Linked DNA regions of Labrenzia sp. VG12. The protein of the gene in region 3 interacts with the protein of the main gene of each other region in a pairwise test. Links are inferred from orthologs where the notes say so. Each region holds a gene or a part of one and is shown on either strand. Other genes may lie near its edges. The genes, in order: CHH27_RS07045, CHH27_RS18340 and CHH27_RS06155.

What was found.
Region 1: the proteins of CHH27_RS06155 (region 3) and CHH27_RS07045 interact in binary tests that used the Escherichia coli proteins (3 or more experiments, as listed by UniProt). The link is inferred for Labrenzia sp. VG12 from one-to-one orthologs.
Region 2: the proteins of CHH27_RS06155 (region 3) and CHH27_RS18340 interact in binary tests that used the Escherichia coli proteins (3 or more experiments, as listed by UniProt). The link is inferred for Labrenzia sp. VG12 from one-to-one orthologs.

What each region holds. Positions count from the first base shown.
Region 1 is NZ_CP022529.1:1,537,110-1,540,254, reverse strand. The notes cover bases 1-2,990. They hold CHH27_RS07045 (P-II family nitrogen regulator), read right to left. Parts: upstream 1,670-2,990; coding sequence 1,331-1,669; downstream 1-1,330. Other genes in these bases: CHH27_RS07040 (NAD(P)H-hydrate dehydratase), read left to right, coding at 2,030-2,990; glnA (type I glutamate--ammonia ligase), read right to left, coding at 1-1,202. In the rest of the region: more of CHH27_RS07040, read left to right, coding at 2,991-3,145. UniProt on the Escherichia coli protein: P-II indirectly controls the transcription of the glutamine synthetase gene (glnA). P-II prevents NR-II-catalyzed conversion of NR-I to NR-I-phosphate, the transcriptional activator of GlnA. When P-II is uridylylated to P-II-UMP, these events are reversed.
Region 2 is NZ_CP022529.1:3,959,341-3,962,255, forward strand. The notes cover bases 105-2,864. They hold CHH27_RS18340 (P-II family nitrogen regulator), read right to left. Parts: upstream 1,774-2,864; coding sequence 1,435-1,773; downstream 105-1,434. Other genes in these bases: CHH27_RS18335 (ammonium transporter), read right to left, coding at 105-1,414; CHH27_RS18345 (DUF924 family protein), read right to left, coding at 2,198-2,749; CHH27_RS18350 (ABC transporter substrate-binding protein), read right to left, coding at 2,794-2,864. Also shown: more of CHH27_RS18335, read right to left, coding at 62-104; more of CHH27_RS18350, read right to left, coding at 2,865-2,915. UniProt on the Escherichia coli protein: Involved in the regulation of nitrogen metabolism. Regulates the activity of its targets by protein-protein interaction in response to the nitrogen status of the cell.
Region 3 is NZ_CP022529.1:1,350,959-1,354,113, forward strand. The notes cover bases 95-3,094. They hold CHH27_RS06155 (nitrogen regulation protein NR(II)), read right to left. Parts: upstream 2,171-3,094; coding sequence 1,019-2,170; downstream 95-1,018. Other genes in these bases: ntrC (nitrogen regulation protein NR(I)), read right to left, coding at 95-1,016; dusB (tRNA dihydrouridine synthase DusB), read right to left, coding at 2,167-3,094. In the rest of the region: more of ntrC, read right to left, coding at 1-94; more of dusB, read right to left, coding at 3,095-3,155.

The DNA.
Region 1 (3,145 bases), 190 kb from region 3 along the record:
GGAAGGTCGTAGAGGTTCTTGTCCATGGCATCGCCCGGATGGATCTTGTTCTTGATGCCGTCGAGGCCGGCCATCAGGAGAGCGGAGAAGCACAGGTACGGGTTCGCGGTCGGATCCGGGAAGCGCACTTCAACGCGCTTGGCTTTCGGCGACGCGGTGAACGGAATACGGCAGGACGCCGACCGGTTGCGCGAGGAGTAGGCCAGAAGAACCGGAGCCTCGTAGCCCGGCACCAGACGCTTGTAGGAGTTGGTGGACGGGTTGGTGAAGGCGTTGAGGGCCTTGGCGTGCTTCAGGATGCCGCCGATGAAGTAGAGGCAGGTCTCGGAGAGATCAGCATACTGGTTGCCGGCAAAGGTCGGCTCGCCGTTGTTCCAGATCGACAGGTGGCAGTGCATGCCGGTACCGTTGTCGCCGAAAACCGGCTTCGGCATGAAGGTCGAGGTCTTGCCATAGGCATGAGCGACCTGGTGCACGACGTACTTGTAGACCTGCATGTTGTCGGCGCAGCGGGTCAGATGGTCGAATTTCATGCCGAGTTCGTGCTGGGCAGCAGCCACTTCGTGGTGATGCTTTTCGGTCGGAACGCCCATTTCGCCCATGACGGACAGCATTTCGGAACGGATGTCCTGTGCGCTGTCGACCGGCGGGACCGGGAAGTAGCCGCCCTTGGTGCGCGGACGGTGGCCGAGGTTGCCGGTCTCATACTCGGAACCCATGTTGGACGGCAGTTCGGAGCTGTCCAGGACAAAGCCGGTGTTGTACGGGTCGGCGTTGAAGCGGACATCGTCGAACATGAAGAATTCGGCTTCCGGACCGACATAGATGGTGTCGCCGAAACCGCCGGACTTGACGTAGGCCTCTGCCTTTTTGGCAGTCATGCGCGGGTCACGGTTGTAACCTTCGCCGGTGATCGGGTCGACGACGTCGCAGAAGATCGCCATGGTGGACTGGGCAAAGAACGGATCCATGTGTGCGGATTCCGGATCCAGGATCAGCATCATGTCGGACTCGTTGATGGCCTTCCAGCCTGCAATGGACGAGCCGTCGAAGGCAACGCCTTCAGCGAACATGTCTTCGTCGACAAGTGCAACATCCATGGTGACGTGCTGCATTTTGCCCTTCGGATCGGTGAAGCGCAGATCGACGAATTTCACGTCCTTTTCCTGAATCTCCTTCAGGACTTCAGCGGCAGTGGTCATAATGTCCATCCCTTTGATTTTTCGTGTGAACGGTTGGGTTTCGTTCCGGTCCGACAGAGCGTCTCGAAATCTGGCTCTGGAGCTTTCGAACCGGAATTAGGATTACCGGCGGATGCCGGATTGGTGGGTCAGATGGCGTCGATGCCGGACTCGCCTGTCCGGATGCGGACCGCCTCTTCAATATTGGATACAAAGATCTTGCCGTCGCCGATCCGGCCGGTCTGTGCGGCGGAGCGGATGGCTTCGACGGCCTTTTCGACCATGTCGTCGCCCAGGACGATTTCCACTTTCACCTTCGGCAGGAAATCGACCACATATTCTGCGCCGCGATAGAGTTCCGTGTGGCCCTTCTGGCGGCCGAACCCCTTGGCTTCGGTCACCGTGATGCCCTGGAGACCAACCTCCTGCAGCGCCTCTTTGACCTCGTCCAGTTTGAAGGGTTTGATGATCGCCTCGATCTTTTTCATCACCTTGTGTCTCTCTCCACTATGAAGGCCATTTGTCGGCAGGACCTTTTCCAGGTGCAATGGGTCAAAGCGACCCATCGAGCCCAGCAGGGACCGTTGTCCTCTTAAAGCACGATGTGTGCCAACCGTTGGTCGTGATGTTGAAAAAAATGCGAAGCCGGGAAATCCGCCGCAAAAAGTGGCAGAACTCACGGGCCGGTCAATGCATATGGGCGCGCAGACACCTTGGGGTGCATAAAATATAATCAAACAGAACAAAAAATAGGCAGAATTTGTGGTCACTTGCGCATCAGATCTTCCAAACTCGACAAGTTTGACGATCACGGTCACCTTGCAGCTTCGAGCAGGAGAAACCGTCACATGAACTCATCGAAGACCTGGAAACGTGCGGCTTTGCTCACACCGGACGAAATGGCCGAAGCCGACCGGCGCACGATTGCTGCCGGAGTGCCGGGCATTGTGCTCATGGAACGGGCAGGGCAGGCCGTCGCGCGGGTCACCGCAAATCTTGCACCGGACGGGGGCAACATCCTGCTGCTCTGCGGGCCCGGCAACAATGGCGGCGACGGCTTCATTGCCGCCCGGTGCCTGTCAGCGCGTGGTTTTCAGGTGGATGTCCGTCTTGTGAAGCCGGCCAGCGTGCTCAAGGGGGACGCGCTGACAGCTTTTCAACGCATGGGCCTGCCAGATGCTCCAGCGCATCAGGGCGAGGCGCTCACTGACGATCTGTCGCGCGCGCTCTCAAGAGCAGATGTTGTTGTTGATGCTTTGTTTGGTGCCGGGCTCGACAGACCCCTGTCTGGTGCAATTGCGGACTTGATTGCAGCCGTCAATCAAGCCGGAAAACCAGTTGTTGCCGTTGATCTTCCCTCCGGCGTCAACGGCGCGGACGGCGCCGCTCTCGGCACTGCGGTGGCCGCGCGGGAAACCGTTACCTTTTTCAGGCCGAAGCCGGGGCACCTGCTTTATCCCGGGCGTGCGCTCTGCGGCAAGCTGACAGTGGCAGATATCGGCATTCGGGACGAGGTGCTGGACGGGATCCGGCCGGTCGCTTTCGCCAACACGCCAGACCTTTGGCAGGATGCCTTCCCCGTGCCATCGGTCGTGGATCACAAATACACAAAGGGGCATGCCGTGGTGTTTGGCGGGGCGCCTTCGGCGACGGGCGCCGCTCGTCTTGCCGCAGAAGCGGCGCTGAGAGCGGGCGCCGGGCTCGTCACTCTGGCGTCGCCCCCCAATGCGCTGATGGTCAATGCCTGTCACCTGACGGCCGTGATGCTGAAAAAGCTGGCAGGTCCGGAGGCCATTCCCCGCTTTCTTGAGGACAAGCGCCTTAACGCTGCCCTGATCGGTCCGGCTCACGGCGTTGGCGAAAGAACGCGCCATTCGGTCCTGGAGATTTTGAAGACGGACAGAGCGACCGTGCTGGATGCAGACGCCCTTACCAGTTTCGCGGAGGCGCCCGAGATGTTGTTC
Region 2 (2,915 bases), 2.6 Mb from region 3 along the record:
CTTTCCAAGTTTGCGGTCTGAGCCAATAGACCGCCTGGGAGATTTTTGTCCGCGTCTCCGATCAGAGACGCTGGGAACCGGTTCCGAATTCCGGGTAGGCTTCGACGCCGACCTCGACCTTGTCGAGACCGAGAGCCTCTTCCTCGTCGGAGACCCGGATGCCCACGGAAGCTTTCAGGGCGTACCAGACAACTGCGCTGGTGACCGTCGTGAACAGGCCGATGGAGATGATGCCGATCAGCTGCGACACGTAGGAAGCATCGGAGTTGGTCAGCGGCACGATCAGCGTGCCCCAGATACCTGCCAGCAGGTGGACCGGGATGGCACCGACAACGTCGTCGATCTTGAACTTGTCGAGCATCGGCACGGCGAAGACCACGATGGCGCCACCGACACCGCCGATGAAGACGGAAGCCCAGACGCTCGGCTGCAGCGGCTCGGCCGTGATGGCCACCAGGCCGGCCAGCGCGCCGTTCAGGGCCATGGTCACGTCGACCTTCTTGTAGAGAACCTGGGTCAGCAGGACGGCAACCACCACACCGGCAGCAGCGGCAAGGTTTGTGTTGGCAAAGATGCGCGAGATGTCGGAGACGTCACCGATGGAGCCCATGGCAAGCTGGGACGCACCATTGAAGCCGAACCAGCCGAGCCACAGGATGAAGGTACCCAGCGTTGCCAGCGGCATGGAAGACCCCGGGAACGGATGCACGGAACCGTCTGCACCGTATTTGCCTTTACGCGCACCGAGGATGATCGCACCGGTCAGGGCTGCCCAGCCGCCGACGGAGTGCACCAGCGTGGAACCCGCGAAGTCGGAGAATTCAGCGCCGCCAATGCCGGTGACGAATTCGCCGTTGAGCCAGCCGCCGCCCCATTCCCAGGAACCGGTGATCGGATAGAGAATACCCGTGAGAACCACGGTGAAGATCAGGAACGGCCACAGCTTGATACGCTCGGCCAGGGTACCCGACACGATGGACGCGGTGGTCGCACAGAACACCATCTGGAAGAACCAGTCGGAGGCCGTGGAGTAGCCGGTGTCGAGCGCATCGCCGCCGACAGCGTCGAAGGAATAAGGACCAAAGGACCCCATGAAGCCGCCGTCAACGCCGGAATACATCAGGTTGTAACCGGTGATCCAGAACATCAGACCCGCGATCGAGTAAAGCGAGATGTTCTTCAGGCATTGCATCGACACGTTCTTGGAACGGACAAGTCCGGCTTCCAGCATGGCGAAACCAGCCGCCATCCACATCACCAGGAACCCGCCGATCAGGAACAGCAGCGTGTTGAAGATGTAAGCAACTTCGGGAGAAACGGCCGGAGCGGCCTCGGCATCCTGCGCCAGCACCGGCAGAGCCGAAAGGCTCAGCAGGGCAAGCGACGTCGCGCCCATTGCGACAAGTTTTTTCATGATACGTTTCCTTACCTAAATCAGAGAGCTTCGGCGTCGGCTTCGCCGGTGCGAATGCGCACGACCTGGTCGATCGAGTGGACAAAGATCTTGCCGTCTCCGATCTGGCCGGTCTTGGCGGCACCCGAAATCACTTCGACAACCTTGTCGACGGAGGCAGCGTCCACAGCGACTTCGATCTTCAGCTTCGGCAGGAAGCTGACGGCATATTCGGTGCCGCGGTAGATCTCGGTGTGCCCCTTCTGGCGCCCATAGCCCTTCACTTCCGTCACCGTCAGACCCTGAATGCCGATGCCGGTCAAAGCATCCCGCACTTCGTCGAGCTTGAACGGCTTGATGATGGCCATCACTATTTTCATTGCTCGTTCCATTCCCCTTGCTTGATGCCCCTTCCCGTCGAAGAAGCTGGCCGACCACCCCGGAGTGCGCGCCTGCTTGTGTCCCCCTCTGGAAGGAGCGTCTCAGGTCTTTGGCTTGCCCACGCTTGTGGGTCCGGGCCGGTGTCGGCCTCTACTAATCAAAGACCGTGCCAACTTGGATTTTCGGGAGAATGGATGGCGGAAACCCGCGGTTTTGCACCGCAACAAAACAAAAAAGCAAAGAAATGATGAACCAGCCCTGACCGGATTTCAGGCAGGTTTTCTGCCTATTTTTTGACCTCTCAATATGTCTCTGGTCAAAAAATAGGCAAAATAGAGTCTCTGAACTTGTACGCACAAAAACGAGGCAGCGAGCCTTTGGACAGGCGCATCGCGCCCTCAGGTGGGACCGGGAAACCGCGCGTCAGGCCGAAAAGCCGCCGCTTTCCATATAGGCTTCTTCCTCCGGCGTGGACTGCCTGCCGAGGAAACTGTTGCGATGCGGAAAGCGGCCGAAGCGGCGGATCACATCCATGTGGATCAGCGCATAGTGATAAAGCTCCCTGTCGCCAAGCTGGCGGCACAGATCCACACTCCGCTCCTGATGCGCCATGTTTTCCGAATGTTCGAATGGCAGGTAGAAAAAGCCCCTGACGTCTTTCGGATAGGCCTTGTCGAAGCCTTTCTCGAGCGCCTTTTCAGCAACCTCGACAGCCTTGCCATCCGCCATGAACGCATTCGGCGTCCCTCTATAGACATTGCGCGGCATCTGATCGAGCAGCAGAAGCAGCGCCAACGCCCCGTCAGCGGTGCCAAGCCAGTGGTCAAGCGCGCCGGAGGCGGCAGCCTCTATGGCCTCCAGAAACGTCTTCTTGCAGCGTGCATCAAACTTGTCGTCCTTGGCGAACCATTTCGAAGCGCCTGCCTGCCACCAGAAATCGAGGACATCCAGGGGAGTGATTGCCGTGCCGTTCATGCGAGCTGATCCAATTTCATTGCCAGGAGCTTTGACGTCGTGTGTCATTTGCCCGCTGTCAAGGCGCCGCAGGCAAGTGTCTGCCAATTGGCCTGATGTTCCTGGATCTGGGCGTCCAGGAAACCTTCAGCCCTCAAGTCTTCCATGGCACCCTGAAACGCCGCGA
Region 3 (3,155 bases):
TCGATCTGCTTGGCAGGAAGACCTTCCTTTTCCACCAGGGTAAAGAAATGCCGGACCAGATCCGGAATGTCCTCAACGCGCTCGCGCAGCGGTGGCAACCGGATCGGTACGACATTCAGACGGAAATAGAGATCTTCCCGGAAGAGGCCCTGGTTGATCAGGTGCCTGAGGTCCTTGTTCGTCGCTGCTATGATCCGGACATCGGTCTTGATCGGCGTGCGGCCACCAACCGTCGTGTATTCCCCCTGCTGGAGAACACGCAGCAAACGGGTTTGCGCCTCCATCGGCATGTCGCCGATTTCATCGAGAAACAGCGTTCCGCCGTCGGCCTGTTCGAAGCGGCCTGAGCTGCGGTTCTGTGCGCCGGTAAACGCGCCCTTCTCGTGGCCGAACAACTCCGCCTCGATCAGGTCCCGGGGAATGGCTGCCATGTTGATGGCAACAAATGGCCCGTTGCGGCGTTTGCCATAGTCATGCAGGGCACGGGCAACGAGCTCCTTGCCCGTTCCCGACTCGCCATTGATCATGACCGTGAGATCGGTCTGCATCAGCCGCGCCAGAACCCGGTAGATCTCCTGCATGGCGGGAGACCGCCCGACAAGAGGCATGCCCTCGCCTGTGTCTTCGAGGTCGACGGCGGGTTTTCTCTTCGGCTCTTCCAGCGCCCGCTGGACGATGCTGGTCAGTTCCTTCAGGTCAAAGGGCTTTGGAAGATACTCGTATGCGCCTTTTTCAGACGCCTTGATTGCGGTCATGAACGTGTTCTGCGCGCTCATCACCAGAACCGGCAGTTCCGGCCGCATTTTCTTCATGCGCGGCAGCACGTCGAAAATGTTTTCATCGGGCATCACCACGTCCGTAATCACCAGGTCGCCGTCGCCGGAGGACACCCACCGCCACAGGGTCGAGGCGTTGGACGTCAGCCGGACGGTATAACCGGCACGGGACAGGGCCTGATTGAGAACCGTGCGGATGGCCGCATCATCATCAGCAACTAAAATCGTGCCGCTTGGCATGGTCAAATCGTTCCCTTGCTGGACGGGGTCGGCAGCGCCTCCCCTTCACCCGTGAATGCAGGCATCAGGATCCGGAAAACGGTTTTGTGGCGCTGGCTGTCACATTCAATGACGCCGCCATGATCACCTATGATCTTGGCAACCAGTGCCAGGCCGAGGCCGGAACCGTTGGTCTTGGTTGAGATGAATGGCTCGAAGAGATGCGGCAGAAGATCGTCCGGCACACCGGGGCCGTTGTCCTGCACGCAGAACTCCAATGGCAAGCTGACCTTGTCATCGGTGCCCGGCACCGACAGCCGCACGCCGGGGCGGAATGCGGTCGACACCTTGATCTCGCCGTCAGGATCGTCACCGATTGCCTCGCAGGCATTCTTGATGAGATTCAGAAAGACCTGGATCAGCTGATCCTTGTTGGCAAACACGGCCGGCAGCGATGGGTCATAGACCTCGACAATGCGCTTGTCGCGCGCAAAACCGGAATCGGCCAGCCGCTTCACATGGTCGAGAACGATATGAATGTTGACCGGTTCGCGTTCGATAGGCCGCTCGTCCGAGAAGACTTCCATCCGGTCAACCAGTTTCACGATCCGGTCGGTCTCGTCCATGATCAATCGCGTCAAGGCCCGGTCTTCGGCAGGCACCGACTGTTCAATCAGCTGAGCGGCGCCGCGAATGCCCGACAGCGGATTCTTGATCTCGTGCGCCAGCATGGCCGCAAGTCCCGTGACGGTGCGCGCCGCGCCCCTGGAAGTCAGCTGACGGTCAATTTTTTCCGCCATGGTTCGTTCCTGGAACATCAGGACAACAGCGCCGGGCCGGTCTGACACCGGCGCGGCATTGATATCAACCACCTTGGGGGCACCGATGCGCGGAGACCCAATATCAACCTTGTACTCGTTGACCGGAGCAGCCCGTTCGCGCACCTGATCGATCAGGGTCAGCAGCGGGCTGCCAAAGGGAACAAAGTCGCTGATCGGATGACGGCGGAGCACCGATACACTGGAGCGCATGAAAATCTCGGCTGCCATATTCGCCGATTCAATCACGCCATCGGGCGCCACCAGCAGCACAGGATGAGGAAGCGCGTCCAGAATGATGGGCCCGTCGCTGGCAAGAGCGGCCGTCCGGCCGGAAGGAGACGCAAGATCCGTCAAGCTGCAGTCCGTTCGTTTGTAATGGGGAACCACTCGTTTACCAGCCGGATCACGTCTGCCGGCTGCTTCGAGGTCATCAGGGTTTGTCGAATAGCGGTCGGGATATGGCCTTCCCCAGCTGACTGGGCGATATCGAGATACCAGCCGAGATGTTTACGCGCGATCCGCAAGCCGCCGTCTTCACCGTAGTGGCCCAACAGCGCCTCGTAATGTTCGATCACCAGATCGGCCAGCTCGCGACCAACAGGTTCTGCAAGACGCTCCCCCGTTGCCAGAAAATGGCCGACATGGCCCGGCAGCCACGGCCGGCCATAGGCTCCGCGTCCGATCATGACGCCGTCCGCTCCCGACTGCTCGAGCATGGTCAACGCGTCGTCAAATCCCCTGCAGTCGCCATTGGCGATCAGCGGCACCGAAATGGCGTCCTTGACCGCCGCAATTGCCGGCCAATCCGCCCTGCCCTTGTAGAACTGACAGCGGGTGCGGCCATGCACGGTGATCAGCTGAATGCCTGCCGTCTCAGCCCGGCGTGCAAGCTCCGGAGCATTGATGGACTTGTCGTCCCAACCAAGGCGCATCTTGAGGGTAACCGGCAGATCGACAGCTTCGACCGTGGCTTCGATCAACGTCAGGGCATGGTCAAGATCGCGCATCAGCGCGGATCCGGAATAGCCGGACGTGACTTTTTTGGCGGGACAGCCCATGTTGATGTCGATGACGTCGGCGCCCAGATCGGCAATGACCTTCGCAGCCTCCCCCATCCAGCGGGCTTCCCGTCCTGCAAGCTGCACCACATGCAGGCCATTTCCCTGCGCCTCGGCACGCATCTGCGTTTCGGCATCACCACGTACAAAAGATTCGCTGGCGACCATCTCGCTGACGACCATGCCGGCGCCAAATCGCGCCGCCAGTCTGCGGAATGGCAGATCGGAAACTCCGGACATCGGAGCCAGCACAGCCAGATTTGGCAATTGATGCCGGCCTA